Regions from separate parts of the Arthrobacter sp. P1_B9 genome, predicted to be linked through region 2. Evidence: riboswitches for the same ligand, from Rfam matches in the RefSeq annotation. Region 2 holds a riboswitch; each other region holds the start of a gene.
The links. A riboswitch is a leader RNA that binds a small molecule or an ion and turns the genes downstream of it on or off. The one in region 2 is predicted to bind cyclic di-AMP.
Positions count from the first base shown of each region.

Region 1: another riboswitch for cyclic di-AMP. It lies ahead of AC1D1A_RS10290 (hypothetical protein); the one in region 2 lies ahead of AC1D1A_RS18040 (M23 family metallopeptidase).
Region 3: another riboswitch for cyclic di-AMP. It lies ahead of AC1D1A_RS09190 (aggregation-promoting factor C-terminal-like domain-containing protein); the one in region 2 lies ahead of AC1D1A_RS18040 (M23 family metallopeptidase).

Region 1 is NZ_JBFUAA010000006.1:36,472-41,759, reverse strand. Features, by position in the region: gene AC1D1A_RS10295 (sensor histidine kinase) at 1-761, shown strand, start outside; gene AC1D1A_RS10290 (hypothetical protein) at 907-1,593, opposite strand; cyclic di-AMP (ydaO/yuaA leader) riboswitch at 1,601-1,803, opposite strand; gene AC1D1A_RS10285 (hypothetical protein) at 2,005-2,253, shown strand; gene AC1D1A_RS10280 (cation:proton antiporter) at 2,250-3,455, shown strand; gene AC1D1A_RS10275 (DNA alkylation repair protein) at 3,514-4,218, opposite strand; gene AC1D1A_RS10270 (hypothetical protein) at 4,344-4,949, shown strand.
Region 2 is NZ_JBFUAA010000015.1:137,620-142,907, forward strand. Features, by position in the region: gene AC1D1A_RS18035 (NlpC/P60 family protein) at 1-125, opposite strand, end outside; cyclic di-AMP (ydaO/yuaA leader) riboswitch at 421-590, opposite strand; gene AC1D1A_RS18040 (M23 family metallopeptidase) at 727-1,548, opposite strand; cyclic di-AMP (ydaO/yuaA leader) riboswitch at 1,553-1,766, opposite strand; gene AC1D1A_RS18045 (iron-dependent transcriptional repressor DtxR) at 1,917-2,612, opposite strand; gene serC (phosphoserine transaminase) at 2,968-4,098, shown strand; gene AC1D1A_RS18055 (MFS transporter) at 4,160-5,288, opposite strand, start outside.
Region 3 is NZ_JBFUAA010000005.1:87,986-93,273, reverse strand. Features, by position in the region: gene AC1D1A_RS09200 (glycosyltransferase family 39 protein) at 1-186, opposite strand, end outside; gene AC1D1A_RS09195 (bifunctional glycosyltransferase family 2/GtrA family protein) at 187-1,620, opposite strand; gene AC1D1A_RS09190 (aggregation-promoting factor C-terminal-like domain-containing protein) at 1,781-2,620, opposite strand; cyclic di-AMP (ydaO/yuaA leader) riboswitch at 2,620-2,779, opposite strand; gene AC1D1A_RS09185 (sensor histidine kinase) at 2,963-4,573, opposite strand; gene AC1D1A_RS09180 (response regulator transcription factor) at 4,595-5,288, opposite strand, start outside.

The DNA.
Region 1 (5,288 bases), on a different contig from region 2:
CGGGAATCCTGCTGGCCGGAATCGTCGGGTGGCTCAGTGCGCGCAGCGCGATTCGTCCCCTCAGTGATGCCCTGGCAAGGGAGCGGCGTTTTGTCCAGGACGCCAGCCACGAATTGCGCACGCCATTGACCATCCTGGACACCAGGATCCAGCTGGCCCAGCGCAACACTGTGCCCGGCTCCAGGCAAAGCCACGACCTGGCCCGGATCCGGGAGGACGCCGCGACGCTGACAGGGATTGTCAACGAACTGCTCCTCGCGGCAACCGCGGAGGCCCCGGACCGTTCCGCGCCCCCTGCCGACCTCGCCGACGCTGCCGCCAGCGTCGCCGGCAGCCTCCAGCAGGTGGCAGAGCAGCGCCAGGTGCGTCTGGAATTCTCCGCCGATGCCCGGCCGCTGGCCCGGATCGAGAAGAATGCGCTGCGGCGTGCCGTGCTGGCCCTGGCGGACAACGCGCTGGCCCACACGCCTCCGGGCGGCCGCGTGTCCATCACGACCTCAATCGAGCAGAAGCGCGCCGTGATCACGGTGGCGGACTCCGGGACCGGAATCACCGGCGTCGATCAGGCCCGGATCTTTGACCGGTTCGTGCGGACGGCCGGCACCGGCACCTCACAGGGACAGCGGAGCTTTGGCATCGGCCTGGCCCTGGTCCGGGAGATTGCTGTCGCGGCCGGGGGCACCGTCGAGGTGGCCGCGACGGGCGACGAGGGAACCGTCATGAAGTTGACGCTTCCGCTCATGGGCAGCGGGAATCCCTGAGGTCCATCCGCCGGGGAAAGATATGCCATCGGGATCCCGGACTCCCGAATGCGGAGACAGGAAAGACCGGCGGTCGAGTTGCCCCCAAGGGAACTCGAGCGCCGGTCTTTCCGGACTGTCTGGCCCCGGGTCGGGGCCGTGCGGCTTAGGCGCGGACGAACGTCACGCCGCCGGTCGCGGTGAGCCAGGACAGCGGGTGGACCATGGTCTGGTTCTTGCCGTTCATGCCGCCACTGACCACCTGGCCGTTGCCGGCGTAGATGCCGACGTGGCCGGACTGGACCACCATGTCACCGGGCTGCGGCGTCGCCACAACGGTTCCAAGGCCAAGGAACGCGCGGGGACCGATGTCGCCAACGGGCTTACCCGCGGCGCCAAGGGCCTTTTCCACCATGGCGGTGCAGTCCTGGGTGATGCCCACCTGGCTGTAGGCGGCCGAGAGCATGATGGCGTTGCGTCCGCCCGCGGGCGCCGCGGCCGGCGCTGCTGCCGGAGCTGCTGCCGGAGCGGCCTGCACCTGGATGACCGGCTTGGCCGGAGCCTTGGGCGCTGCCGCCGGGGCTGCAGCGGGAGCCGGAGCCGGTGCGACGGGCTGTTCGATGACCGGCGCGGCAACAGAATCCACTGCGGGGCGCTCGAAGCTGATCTTGACGCTTGAATCGGCGCTGACGGGGGCACTGACCTGTCCGGTGACGTCGACGTTCGACGCCGGAGCAGAGTCACGCTGCACGGGGGCGGTGGCGGCGTTGGCGGCCATTCCGCTGGTCAGGACCAGGCCGGATGCGGCGGCGAGGACGGCGGCATGGCGCGCAAAAGTATTGACTGAAGTCATGAAAAATGTAGCCTCTCCCAATGCCTGCGAGGTGAGCTGTCGGATTCGGATGGGAGGCACCCGGCCGCACTCCCGGGCCCGTCGTTGCGGGCACTGTGCGGCTTCACCCCAAGACCTGCATATCAGCAGATCAAAAGTGGTTTCCCCGTCTCTGCCGGACGTTGATGCGAGTTACCCCCGGGCCGCGGCAGAGTTAGGCAATCGGCTGGGGAGCGCCCGTATCGGAGACAACAGGCACTCATCAACCGTAGCGCGAACCGCACCCGAAAGTCACATTCAGGTAACGGAGCCGTGATGCCGGGCCGCAATTTGCCCATAGGGCGGCGCCGTTTCCGAACATAGGATGATGCCATCAGCACCACCGGAAGCGGAGGCCCGAAAATGAACAGCCATTGTGTCGCCATCTGCCAGTTGAGCACTCAGCCCCAAGAGGATTTCGACGTCAACACCGAGCTGCTGATCCTCGACGGCGGGGACGTCCACGTGAGCACATGGGACGCGGAACCGCGCGACGGGGGTTTCGACGAGCACATCCTCAATGACCGGGTGGACGCGCTCGGGTACATGGTTGTCAACGACTGGGCTTTCCTGGACGGCAAGGCCTATGCGGTGGTGGAACGGCGGTCAGGCCCGGCGCCGGCCGGCCGCCGCGAACCGTGACCTTCCTGTCGCTGGCGCTGATCGCCGTCATCGCCTTGGCTGGCCCCCTGCTGGCCCTGCCGGCGCGCTGGCACTTGCCTGTCATGCTGGGTGAGCTGCTGGCCGGCATCGCGATCGGGCGCTCAGGCCTGGCCCTGGTGGACCCCGCGGACCCGACGTTCACCCTGCTGGCCAATATCGGGTTTGCGCTGATGATGTTCGTGGCAGGCACCCACGTTCCCGTGCGGGATCCGCACATCCGTGGCGCCCTCGGCAAAGGCTCCCGCCGGGCGATGGTGGCCGCAGCGGCAGCGGTGGTGATCGGAACCGGCATCGGACTGCTGTTCGGGACTGGACATGCTCCCCTCTACGTCGTGCTGCTGGCCTCCTCGTCGGCCGCCCTGGTGCTTCCAATCGTCGATTCCCTGCGCCTCGGCGGGCCAGATGTCGTCGCTATGACAGCGCAGGTGGCAATAGCCGACACAGCCTGCATTGTGGCGTTGCCGCTCCTGGTGGATCCGCCCCACGCAGTCCAGGCGGCGCTGGGTGTCCTCGCGGTGACCGGGTGCGCGGTAGTGCTCTTTGTCGGCTTGCGCTGGCTGGAGCGCCAGGGAATCCGTCGGCGCGTGCACCGGCTCTCGGAAAGCCGCAAGTTTGCCCTGGAGCTACGGATCCAGCTGGCCGTGCTCTTCACCCTGGCCGGTGTCGCGACGTGGAGCAATGTGTCTGTGATGATGGCAGGCTTTTCTTTCGGCCTGGTGATGGCTGCGGTCGGCGAACCGCGGCGGCTGGCCCGGCAACTGTTCGCGCTCAGCGACGGCTTCCTGGGTCCGCTCTTCTTCGTGTGGCTGGGTGCATCGCTGACGCTAAGGGACCTGGCCGGGCACCCGGACATGATGGCCCTCGGCCTGTTGCTGGGGGCCGGGGCCCTGCTGGCCCACGCCGACCTGGCTTTCCTGGGACTCCCGCTGTCGCTGGGGGTGTTGTCGGCGGCCCAGCTTGGCGTACCGGTGGCTGCGGCGAGCATCGGCACGCAGCTTCAGGTCCTGCTCCCAGGCGAGGCCGCGGCCCTGCTGGTGGGAGCGCTGGTCACCATAGCCGCGGGCGCCGTCGCCGGGTCACGGGCGGCGAGGACTTTCGCGGTCCCGGCAAATGCCGGCGGCAAGTCCGGAAATTCCGGCAGCGCCGTTGGGCAGGGCGATCCGGGGGGTCCGAAGGCCTGACAGTCCGGATGTCTAAATGCCTGGGCCAAAGCCGAGCCGGCGGCGAAATTTCGGAGGGTCATTCTCCAATGGACGTGAATTGCAGCTCCGGCCTCCACTTTGCCATCTCTGCCAGGACCCGGGAGACGGCATCCCGGACAGCTGTGCCGTCGGCGTCGAACGTCCCGCCCGGCTCGCCGAGCACCGCGTTGGCGTGCCGGAGGAACCTGTCCCAGTCCCCCGCGCCCGCGCGCAGCGCCAGCAACGGCGAGAGAAGCGCGGCCCGGCGCAGCCAGGCGTCGGGCTCGCGCACCCACCGGTCCAGCACGCTGTCGGCCCGCACCCTGGCCAGAACATCGAGTCCGTCCACCAGGGGCCCGACGACGTCGACGGCGAGCGGATCCACAAGGTCCCGCACCCGCGCCTGCCGGATGAAGCCCTCCAGCCGGGTGAGGTCGGAGTTGGTCAGGAGCTTCACGTTGGCCTGCAGCAGGACCACGGCGGCCAGCCGGCGCTCGAAAACCGGCGCGGCCCCCCGGCCGGAGCCTCCGAGCCCGGAGCCCCACAGTTCGGAACTCAGCGCAGTGACCTCATCGCGGGACAGCCCGGGATAGCGGCGGCCGGCATCCCGGACCGTGCCGCGCACGGCGCCCACGGACGTGCCGTAGAACCGGAGGCCGCTGCCCGCCGGCTCCGTTTCCAGCCGCGCCTGAAGCTGTTCAGCGCGGCGCCAGGAAGCTTCGCGCTGCAGCGAGAGGTCGATGAATTCGCCGGCATCACTCACCTGTCCATTCTTTCCCCTCGCGGCTCGCGGCGGAAACGCGGTGCCAAGCTGTCCTGGGCGGTGGACCCGGACCATCTGCCTAGACTGAACTGGCAAGCCTCCGATCGAAAGCGGTTTACGCAACCATGCACACCAAGCTGACACTCGCCATCGCACTTTCCGGCATGACGCTGGGGGTGGCAGGATGCGCTGCCCCTGCGCCATCTACCGCACCGTCGCCTGAGTCACCTGCGGCATCCGCGGCGCCGGCCCCTGATTTCGCATTAGACATCACGGGGGCGCCCGGCCGGATTGCCCAGGCCGGCCTCACTGTGCTGACGGCGGAGGGCAACGTGGACCACTATCACGCACATCTGGACGTGCTGAAGGACGGCAAGCCCATCGCGGTGCCGGCCAATATCGGCATCACCACCGGAGCTGACCACAGGGCCAACGGCATCTCAGCCCTGCACACCCACGACACCACGGGCGTGGTCCACATCGAGTCCCCCACCGCCGGCCAGGTCTTCACCCTCGGGCAGCTCCTGACGGAGTGGGGCGTCCTCGGTGGCAACGGCGCCCCCGGCACCGGTGGGGGTTCGCTGGATGGCTGGACCGTTTACGTGAACGGCCGGAAGTTCGACGCCGGGATCCGGGACCTCCCGTTCAAGGCGCACGACGAGATCGTCCTGTCCTACGGCACAGCGCCGGCGACGATCCAGGCCTCCTATGATTTTCCGCCCGGAGAGTGAGGTGACCGGAGAAGTGAGGTGACCGGAGAGTGAGGTGACCGGGGGCGACGGCGGGCGGCATGCCCCTACCTGCACAACTGTGCAGCAGTCTCTCCACGCAACCCCACCTGGCACCAGCGGCGTCGAAAAATGCATGCACAAACGTGCATGTTGGAGCGATCCGCGGAGCACCTTCCCTAGCGTGAATTGAGAGACGTGAGTCGGATCACAGCGGGGGCTGATCCCCTACCTCACTTCCATTTCCACAGACCGTCACAGATGACGCGTCCAACCGAAGAGGTAATCCGTGCCACACCCGAAAACGCCCGCAGCACTCGCAACCCTGGCCGCTGCGACCTT
Region 2 (5,288 bases):
GCGATGACCGCAGCCTGACGGCCCACGCCGCCGGCGTTGTCGCCGACAGCCTTAGCAATAACAGCCAGCGAGTTGGTCTTGGTGACCTCGGCGCGGTGCCGTGCAACGTTTGCACGAGTAGTCATTAAGTTCTCTCTTTCGTGATCCTTGGACCGCGCGCTTTCGGGCGCGGACTGAGGACGCTCCGGCATCTTGGGGGTACGCCGGATCGCCCCGAAATGGGTTACTTAGCGAAGGGTGTACTGCGAAGACGCGCCAAAAGCGGAAACTGCATGCTGTCCGGGCTCGCTAGAGATTGAGCCTGCGGAACGTGATCCAATCCGGGCGCCGGCAAGGGCGGCACGTGATGTGGATTCCAGCGGGCTCGACAGAGCCTCGCCGGTGCGCATGCGCGCAGAATTGTGGCGTGAAGACACGAAAGTAGCCTCTCCCAATGCCTACGAGGTGAGCTGTCGGATTCGGATGGGAGTCACCCGGCCGCGCTGCTTCCTGGGAAGCTTTGCGACTTAACCCCAAGGCCTTCTTTCGAAGGCCAAAATTGGTTCCCCCGCCCCTGCCAGACGATGTAATGCGAACGGACCTTGAGCGGTGGCAGAGCTAGGCAATCCACTCAAGAGCGCCAACTTCGGAAAAGTTGGCGTGCTTCAAACCCTACAGCAGTCCGGATCCAATGTCACATTCAGATCACGGCGTGTCACAGGAAGTTGAGAGCAGCCCATCGTCTTTTTAGAGCCAGCCGAGCGGGTCAACGACATCGCCGTTGACCATCACTTCAAAGTGGAGGTGGCAGCCCGTGGAGGCGCCGGTGGTTCCGCTCATGGCGACGACGTCACCGCGGGAAACCTTCTGGCCGACCTTGACCGAGGCCGAGGACAGGTGGTTGTACGTGGTCTCCAGGCCGTTGCCGTGATCGATGACCACGCGGTTCCCCCCGCCGAAGGGATGCCAGCCGTTGAAGGTCACGGTGCCGCTGGCGGCCGCGTGGACCGCCGTGCCGCACTGGGCGGCGAAATCCTGGCCGCGGTGGAACTCCCCCGCGCCCCCGGTAATGGGGCTGACACGGTAGCCGAAGGGCGAGGCCGTGACCAGCTGGTCGAGCGGCGCACCCAGGGTGCCGGCCGATGCCGCGCGGGTGATGGTGCCCACAGACTGGGCGCTCAGCAGCTGCTTGAGTTTCCCGTCCGGATCGCCCTTCGTGGTGACGGCCGTGCGGTTGAAGTCGACTTTGGCGGCGGCGGCAGCGGTGACATCCGGCTGCACGGCAGCGGAGAGCGCGCCGGACCCGCCCGGATTCGAAGCCATCACCGGGCTCGTGACGGGGACCGTCACGGTCAGAACCAGACCAGTTGCGGCCAGGGCGATCCCGGCCTTCTGCCCGACCCCGCTGGCCGCGGCAAAGTCCGTGACCTGGCGGAACGGACTGCGACGGCGACGGCGTTCATCCCGGTGCACGTCCCGCGGGCGTTCGGCCGTGTGTGCGACGACGGGACGCGGCTCCGGTGCGGGACCGGTCGCGCGGCGACGGCCCCTGGAGGTCTGGGTGGTCAAGAACGGTTCCTCTCTGGATGGCCTGCGAAGTTAGCTGTCGGATTCGGGTCAGAGAGATCAAAGACCCGGTCCGCCGTTGCAAGCAGCCACGCACAGATGCATCCCAGGGGATCCTTCGGTGGAAGCTGCTTGCCGCTGACGGACTTCACCCCAAGGCTGCCGAAGTAGCAGCCGAAAGTGGTTCCCCCGCCCCTGCCAGGAGGTAGTTCTGCGACTGATCCGCTGGCAGGGCTCGGCTTCGGATCAGGTAACGCTTTGGTATCGGTACTGGGCACTAACTATAGGCGATTAAGCCGCCCGGTAATAAATCCGTAACCGCAATTGTGGACAACTCATGGGTCGTCCCATGACCGGCGCGTAGTGGCTGGTCAGGCGACTGTTACAAAGACGTGCGCGGCAACCTCGGGCGGCAGTTCCAGGGCACCTTCGATATCGGGGACGCGGACCGAGATGTACTCCCCCACCCGCTCCAGCGAGACAAGCGCGCCAGGCCTGATTCCGCCCTCGTCGAGCTGGGCCAGAAGCTCCGGCTCCACCTGGATCGGCTCCGCGAGTCGGTTGACCGTAACCCGGGAAGTTACCCCGTAGCCGGCCATGGCCTCCAGCAGGTTCACAGGCCTGTCCACGGGGGCGCCATTGGGAACGCCGCCAAGATCCGCAAGCCCCGGAATAGGGTTTCCGTAGGGCGAGACTGTCGGGTGGTTGAGCATCTCGAAGATTCTTCGCTCGACGCGTTCGCTCATGACATGTTCCCAGCGGCACGCTTCCTCGTGGACGTAGGCCCAGTCGAGCCCGATCACGTCCGCGAGGAGGCGTTCGGCCAGACGGTGCTTGCGCATGACACCGATTGCACGTTTCCGTCCGGTTTCCGTCAATTCAAGGTGCCGGTCGCCGGAAACAACCACCAGCCCGTCGCGCTCCATCCGGCCGATCGTCTGGGACACAGTGGGGCCGGAGTGGCGGAGCCGTTCGGCGATGCGGGCGCGGAGGGCAACGATGTTTTCTTCTTCAAGTTCCAGAATGGTCCGAAGATACATCTCCGTGGTATCGATCAGATCCGTCATTCAGCTCAGCTCCTCGAGCGCAGTCCTAGCGTCATTCCCACCGTACCGCGTGCGGGCTGCATGCAGGATGCGCCCAGGCGGGAACCGCCGTACGTTCGCATGCCAGCCTAGCCTATTTTGAATTACTCCGGATAATCTTTCGATCGACCTGGAGCTATTATCCCAGCCCCAGCCGGCCGTCCCCGGCGTCTCAATGACCGGACTATGACAGGCCTTTTTCCGTATCGCCGGGAGCTGTCAGGCAAAATAAAACAGGCAGAATGAAACAGGCAGAATGAAAAGGGGGGTCCGTGGTAGCCATCCCTGCCCGCCACCTCCCAGCCACGCTACGAACCAGCCGAAAATTGGAGCCACTGTGAGCGACACCAGCATCACGATCCCCGCCAACCTCCTGCCCAAGGACGGACGGTTCGGCGCCGGCCCGTCCAAAGTCCGGCCGGAACAGATGGACGCCCTGGCCGCGGCATCGTCGAAGCTGCTGGGGACCTCGCACCGCCAGGCACCCGTGAAGAACCTGGTCGGCTCGGTGCGCAGCGGCCTCAGCGAATTCTTCCGGGCACCGGAAGGCTATGAAGTCGTGCTGGGCGTCGGCGGATCTACCGCGTTCTGGGACATTGCCAGCTTCGGGCTCGTGGAGAACAAAGCGCAGCACCTGTCCTTCGGCGAGTTCGGCTCGAAGTTCGCCTCCGCCACCAACAAGGCGCCGTTCCTTGCCGAGTCCTCCATCATCAAGGCCGAACCCGGCACCCGCCCCACCGCCCGGGCGGAGGCCGGCGTCGACGTCTATGCGTGGCCGCAGAACGAGACCTCAACCGGCGTAGCCGCCCCCGTCCAGCGGGTGGCCGGCGCCGACGAGGGGTCGCTGGTGCTCGTGGACGCGACCTCGGCCGCGGGCGGGCTGGACGTGGACGTGGCAGAGTCGGACGTGTACTACTTCGCGCCGCAGAAGAACTTCGCGTCCGACGGCGGCCTGTGGCTGGGCCTGTTCTCCCCGGCCGCGCTGGAACGGGCGGCACGGATCAAGGCCGGCGACCGCTGGATTCCCGACTTCCTTGACCTCCAGACGGCGATCGACAATTCCCGGCTGAACCAGACCTACAACACCCCCGCACTGGCCACCCTGGTGACCCTGGACGCCCAGGTGCAGTGGCTCAACGCCAACGGCGGCCTGGACTTCGCCGCCGGCCGGACCGCGGATTCTGCCGGCCGCATCTACCGCTGGGCCGAAGCGTCCGAATACGCCACGCCGTTCGTGGCCAAGGCCGAGGACCGCTCGAACGTGATCGCCACGATCGACTTCGATGATTCGATCGACGCCGCGGCCATCGCCAAGGTGCTCCGCGCCAACGGCGTCGTCGACACCGAGCCGTACCGCAAGCTGGGCCGCAACCAGCTGCGCATCGCCACCTTCGTGGCGATCGAGCCCGACGATGTCTCGGCACTGCTCGAGTGCATCGATTTCGTCGTGGCGGAACTGAAGAAGTAGCCCCGCGTCCGGCGTCGTCACGGCCCCTGAGAACCTAAGCCGTGACGGCGCCGTCGTCGTTTCAGGTCCGTCCGCCCTGCTGTGCCTCCGGCAGCGCGTCCCTGCCGGCACCGGCCGCCCCGGTCCGGCTTTCGACGCGGAAGTACCGCAGCCCGTGGGCGCGGCGGTTGAAGTGGAGCCGCAGGTGCTTCGCGCGGATGATCCACACCAGCCCGATCAGGGCCGCCAGCAGGCCGGCGCCCGCCGCGACCGCCATGGACCAGCGGGGGCCGGCGGTGTTTGCCACCCAGCCGACGAGCGGCGCACCAAGGGGGGTTCCGCCCATGAAGATCGCCATGTAGAGGGCCATCACCCGGCCCCGCATTACGGGCTCTGTCGTGGTCTGGACGTACCCGTTGGCGCTCGTCATCATGGTGATCGCGAACAGCCCCACGGGCACAAGTGCGACGCCGTACCAGAAGTAGTTCGGGGCCATCGCTGCGATGCCCGAGGTCACGCCGAAGGCGGCGGCCGCCCCGAAGATGACCCGCAGCCGTGGCTTGCCGCGCCCGGCGGACAGCAGGGCCCCGGCGACGGATCCGATGGCCATGATCGAATTCATCAGGCCGAAGGCCCCCGCGTCCAGGCCGAATTCGGTCCCCACCATGGCCGCGATGAACAGGGCGAAATTCAGCCCCAGGGTTCCCACGATGAAGATCGCCACCAGCACCACGACCAAATCCGGACGGTACCTCACATAGCGCAGCCCCTCCCGGATCCTGCCCTTGCCCGCCGGTGCCCGCGGCAGCCGGCGCAGCGACGACGACGGGATTTTCGCCAGGCTCAGCAACAGGGGCACAAAGGTGAGCGTATTAATGAGGAAGACCCAGCCGGGCCCGACGACGGCAGTGAGCACGCCGGCGACGGCCGGACCGATCATCCGGGCAACATTGAAAGACGCGCTGTTAAGGGCCACGGCGTTGGGCAGGTAGTCGTCCTGGACCAGTTCCGAGACGAAGGTCTGCCGGACGGGGGCGTCCAGGGCGGAGACCACCCCGAGCATCAGGGCGAAGGCGTAGACGTGCCAGAGCTGCGCCGCGCCCGTGACCACCAGGATGCCCAGCCCCGCGCTCAGCAGCGCCATGGCGGACTGCGTCAGCACCAGGAGCCGCTTGCGGTTGAACCGGTCGGCGACCAGTCCGGCCACGGGT
Region 3 (5,288 bases), on a different contig from region 2:
GCGGGGCTGCGGTCCGAACAGCAGCCGGTCCCGGCGGCCTTGGGTGGCCGGCGCCGGGGACGCGGGCAGATGGGGCGCCGTCCCGCCGTCTCCGGGAACCGGGTGTGGCTGTTCCTCGGCGGCCGGCGGCCTGCCGGCCGGGGAACCGCCCTGGGCTCCGGCGGTGGGGCTAATGGTTGCCGTCATTTACTTGGCCTTTTCTGTGCGGGAGAGGGAAGGATCGGGGGCGCCGGGCGCCGGAACGGCAGCGGCGGGCCTGTGGCGGAAAACCACCAACCGGAAGAGCAGGAACTTCACGGCCGTGGCGGCCAGGTTGGCGGCGGTGACCGTGAGCAGTTCAAGCCAGCGGTCCGGGGCCGCTCCCGACGCGGCGTGAACGAGGGCGAGTGCGCCCGAGGTCAGGGCCAGCCCGATGCCGAAGACCAGCAGCCCCTCAAAATGGTGGCGAGCCGCCTGGCTGCCGCCCTGGATGCCGAACGTGAAGCGCCGGTTGGCCGCAGTGTTGGCCACGGCGGTGGTGAGCAACGCGAGGAAGTTTGCCAGCTGCGGGTCCATGAACCCGCGGCAGAGCAGGAAAATCGCCAGGTAGGCCAGGGTGGAGGCCACCCCGATGCTGCCGAAGCGGACGAGCTGTCCGAAGAGGCTTCCGCCGGGGCTTTGTTCCTGTGCCCGCGAGGCGGCCGGCAGCGGTCCGCGGGCCAGGGCCGCGCGCAGGTCGGGAACCGGGATCCTGCCCGAGACCAGGTCCCGGCTCAACCGTGCCATGCCGCGCAAGTCCGCGAGGGCCGTCTGGACGATGTCCACGCTGGAATCCGGGTCGTCGGTCCAGTCCACCGGGACTTCGTGGACGCGCAGGCCGCACTTTTCTGCCAGGACCAGCAGCTCGGTGTCGAAGAACCAGGCGTTGTCCAGCGTGTGGGGAAGCAGTTGCCGGGCCACGTCCGCCCGGATCGCCTTGAAGCCGCACTGCGCGTCACTGAAGTGGGCGCCCATGAGGGCCTGGAGCAGGAAGTTGTAGCTGCGCGAGATGAATTCCCGTTTGGGTCCGCGGACCACGCGGGAGTTGCGGGTCAGCCGTGTCCCGATCGCCAGGTCGGAGTGCCCGGAAATGAGCGGGGCAAGGAGCGGGCCGAGGGCCGCCAGATCAGTGGAAAGATCCACATCCATGTACGCCAGGACCGGCGACGGCGAGGCCAGCCACACCTTGCGGAGTGCGTTTCCGCGGCCCTTTTCTGCCATATGGACCACCGTCACTTCGCGCAGCTCGCGGGCTACCCGTTCCGCGGCCTTGAGCGTTCCGTCGGTGCTGGCGTTGTCCGCCACGGTGATCCGGAAGGAATGCGGGAAGGCGCCGAGCAGGTACGCGTGGAGCCGGCGCAGGCAGGCCTCGAGGTCCCGTTCCTCGTTAAAGACCGGGATGGTGACGTCCAGCAGGGGCGTGCTGGCGCGCGTATCAATGGCCGTGCGCCGGCCGCCGGGGCCGGTCAGGGCCCCAGCGATCGGGCCCGGGACGGGTGCGTCGGCCAGCGCAAGCCCCGAGGGTGCCCCGGGGGCCGCCGGGCCGGCCGGCGTCGCCGTGGAGCGGGGCAGGGTTCCTGTGGCCTGGTCTGTGAATGTCATGGCTCAACTTTCCCGGCGGCCCATATGAGGGCTTTAGGGTCAAGCTGTGCGGGGGCTGTGGAAGTCCGGGCCGCCGGGGCCGGTCCGGCCGTGGAGACGCAAAGAGGCCCCGGATCCATGCGGATCCGGGGCCTCCAGGGCGGGGGCGGCTAGTGCCGGTTTAGTACCAGTTGTGTGCGTAGTGGAAGTTCAGGGCACCGCAGGGGGAACCGTAGCGCGACTTGACGTAGTTCAGGCCCCAGTTGATCTGGGTCCGGTAGTTGGTCATGTAATCGGCGCCGGCGCTCGCCATCTTCGAGGCGGGCAGGGACTGGACCACGCCGTAGGCGCCGCTGCTGGCGTTCGTGGCGGTGGTCTTCCAGTCGGATTCCTTGGTCCACAGCTTGTGCAGGCACTGCATCTGGCCGGGTGCCCAGCCATAGCTTCCCAGCTGGGACGCGGCGTAGGCCTGCGCGCCGGCGGGGTCGTCGACTGCGACCGGCGCGGCTGCCGGTGCCGGTGCCGGAGCGGCTGCCGGTGCCGGAGCGGGGGCTGCCGCGGGAGCCGGAGCAGGTGCGGGGGCTGCCGCGGGTGCCGGAGCAGGTGCTGCCGCGGCTGCCGGTGCGGCAGCAGCGGGCGCGTGGATCAGCGCTTCGGCTGCCTTAACCTCCGAGATCTGGGGAGCCACGTTCTTTTCCGTGGCAGCGGTCGGCCCAGCCACCTGGACCCGCTCGAAGTTGAGCTTGGCCAGCGGGTCGGCGATCGTGGCCGTCTGGCTCGCAACATTCGCCGTGTGGGCGCCCGGCTCTGCCGCCTGGCTGGCGGCGCCGCCACCCAGCAGCAGCGCGCACGCGGCGGTGACGACGGCGGCACGGCGGCCGGTTACACCGAGCCCGGCGGCGAACCGCGACAGGGCGGATGCCTGCTTGACCGGTTCGGCGCGGTGGCGCGACTTGGCGGCGCCAACTGAGCGGGAATGCGAACCGCCGTCAGGGCGTGTTTGTACCTGGAATTCAGTCATGGTGGCCTCTCAACGCCGGCGGAGTTAGCTGTCGGGTTCGGATGAGGTCATCCGGCCGCACGGAACATCACGTGTCGGCTTCACCCCGAGGGCGCATGAAAGCAGATTGCCCGGGAACTCTGGGTCCCCCGCCTCTGCCTGGTCCAGCGGAATCCGGGAAGCGGCAGAGTTTGGCGTCCGTCCGGATATGCGGCACCGATGGCGGCGCACGCTAACGACGCTACAGGACCCGGCCGCTTAAGTCACATTTTGGTAACAGGAGTCACAGTGCCGGGGTGTCGGGTTGCGCCGGGCTCACCGGTCGACCGTCCGGGTCGTTTGCGCCGGCGGCGGCCGTTCCGGTTACGCCGGCGGCGGCGAGGCGGGCAGCCGCACGGCGAACTCCGTGCGGCCCGGCCGGGACGTGACCTCGACTGTTCCTCCGTGGGCCTCCACGATCGACTGGACAATGGACAGGCCCAACCCGCTGGTGCCCTCGGACGTCGGCGCGGCGGTCGCCGTGCCGTGACCTCCGCGGCTGCCGGAAACGGCGCCGGAGGACGAGCGTGCGGCGGCCCCGGACCCGACCCTGGCCGTCGCGACGGCAGAATCGGCGGGGACGGCTGCGGGGTTCGACGCCGGATTGGTGCGCGAGGCGTCGGCCCGGGTGAAGCGGGCGAAGACCCGGCCGATAAATTCCGGGGCGATGCCGCTGCCATTGTCTGTCACGGTGACCACGGCACTGCCGTCAGCCGAGCGCATGACGCCCGTGACCACCTTGGTCCCGGGTTCCGTGTGCTTGCGCGCATTGGACAGCAGGTTGGCGAGGACCTGGTGAAGCTGGGTCGCATCACCGCGCACCACCACGGGCTCGTCCGGAAGTTCCAGCTGCCAGATGCGGTCCGGGGCCATGACTTTCTCATCGCTGACCGTCTCGATGGCCAGTTGGGTGAGGTCGACGTCGGAGATTTTGAGCGGCTGTCCCTCGTCCAGGCGCGCCAGCAGCAGCAGGTCCTCCACGAGCGTGGTCATCCGCTCGGACTGGCTTTGCACACGGGCGAGGGACCTCTCGCCGTCGGGGGTGAAATGCTCGGTCATCCGCATCAGCTCCGTGTAGCCGCGGATGGCCGTCAGCGGGGTGCGGAGTTCGTGCGAGGCGTCGGCGACGAACTGCCGGACCTTCATCTCGCTCTCCTGCCGCGCCTCGAGAGCGTTGGAGACGTTGTCCAGCATCTTGTTCAGCGCGTAGCCCACGCTGCCCACTTCCGTTCCGGGATGGGCCGCCGACGTCGGGACGCGGACCCCGAGCGCCACCTCGCCGGCGTCCAGCGGGAGACGGGAGACCTTAGTGGCAACCTCGGAGAGCTGTTCCAGCGGCTTCATGGTCCGCCGGATCAGGGCCGTGCCGGCGAGCCCGATCAGCACGAGCCCGCCTGCGGACACCACCACCATGGTCCAGACCAGGGAGGCCAGGGTGCTTTGTTTTTCTGCCAGCGGGAGTCCGGTCACAATCACGTCACCGTACGGTGTTCGCGCCGCCGTGAGCCGGTAGGCGCCGGCCGAAAGGCTGCGGTCCACGGACACGCCGCTCGGGGTGAGGGCCAGGAGAACCTTGTTGTCGGCGGGGGAGAGGCTCTTGACCGCGCCGTCCCCGGCCAGGAACCCGGCCCTGCTGACTTCGCCGTCCACTATCCGTGCGTTAAGCGTCCCGACGCCCTGTCCCCGGGCTTCGAGGGGGTCGGGGCGCCTGCCCGAATCGTCGGAGGAGGGCCGGCCGAACTCGCTCGAACGGTGCGAGGCCTGGTCCAGCTGGGTGTCGAGCTGCCGGGTGAGGAAGAGGTCCATGGAGGCGTAGCTGAACAAGCCCACAGCGCCGCAGATGGCCACGAGCAGCGCCATGGCGACCAGGACCAGCCGGGTGCGCAAATGCCACGTCGACGGGTTGCGCCAGTCGCGTCCGGGGACGCGGGTCATGCCGGAAAGTGAGGGCACGGATCAGTCCGCCGGTTTCAGGACGTACCCGGCTCCGCGCACCGTGTGGATCATCGGAGCGTGGTTGGCGTCGACCTTCTTGCGAAGGTAGGAAATGTACAGTTCCACGATGTTCGCCTGGCCGCCGAAATCGTAGTCCCAGACACGGTCCAGGATCTGGGCCTTGCTGATGACCCGCTTCGGGTTTTCCATGAGGTAGCGCAGCAGCTCGAACTGCGTGGCGGTCAGGTGCATTTCCTCACCGGCCCGGGTGACTTCGCGGGTGTCGACGTTGAGCACGAGGTCTCCCACCACGAGTTCGGCGGTGTCCATGGCAGCCACTCCGGAGCGCTGGACCAGCCGGTGCAGGCGCAGCAGCACCTCTTCCATGCTGAACGGCTTGGTGACATAGTCGTCGCCGCCGGCCGCCAGTCCGGTGATGCGGTCCTGGACGGCATCCTTGGCGGTGAGGAACAGCGCCGGCACCTCCGGCGCGAACGCGCGGATCCTGTTCAGCAGTTCGACGCCGTCGAACCCGGGCAACATCACGTCCAGCACCAGCACGTCGGGGCGGAACTCCTTGGCTAGCCGGACGGCTCCGGGCCCGTCCTCGGCTACGGCCACAGACCAGCCGGCCATCCGGAGCCCCATGCTCATGAGCTCGGAGAGGCTGGGCTCGTCATCCACCACGAGGGCGCGGATGGGGGAGCCGTCCGGA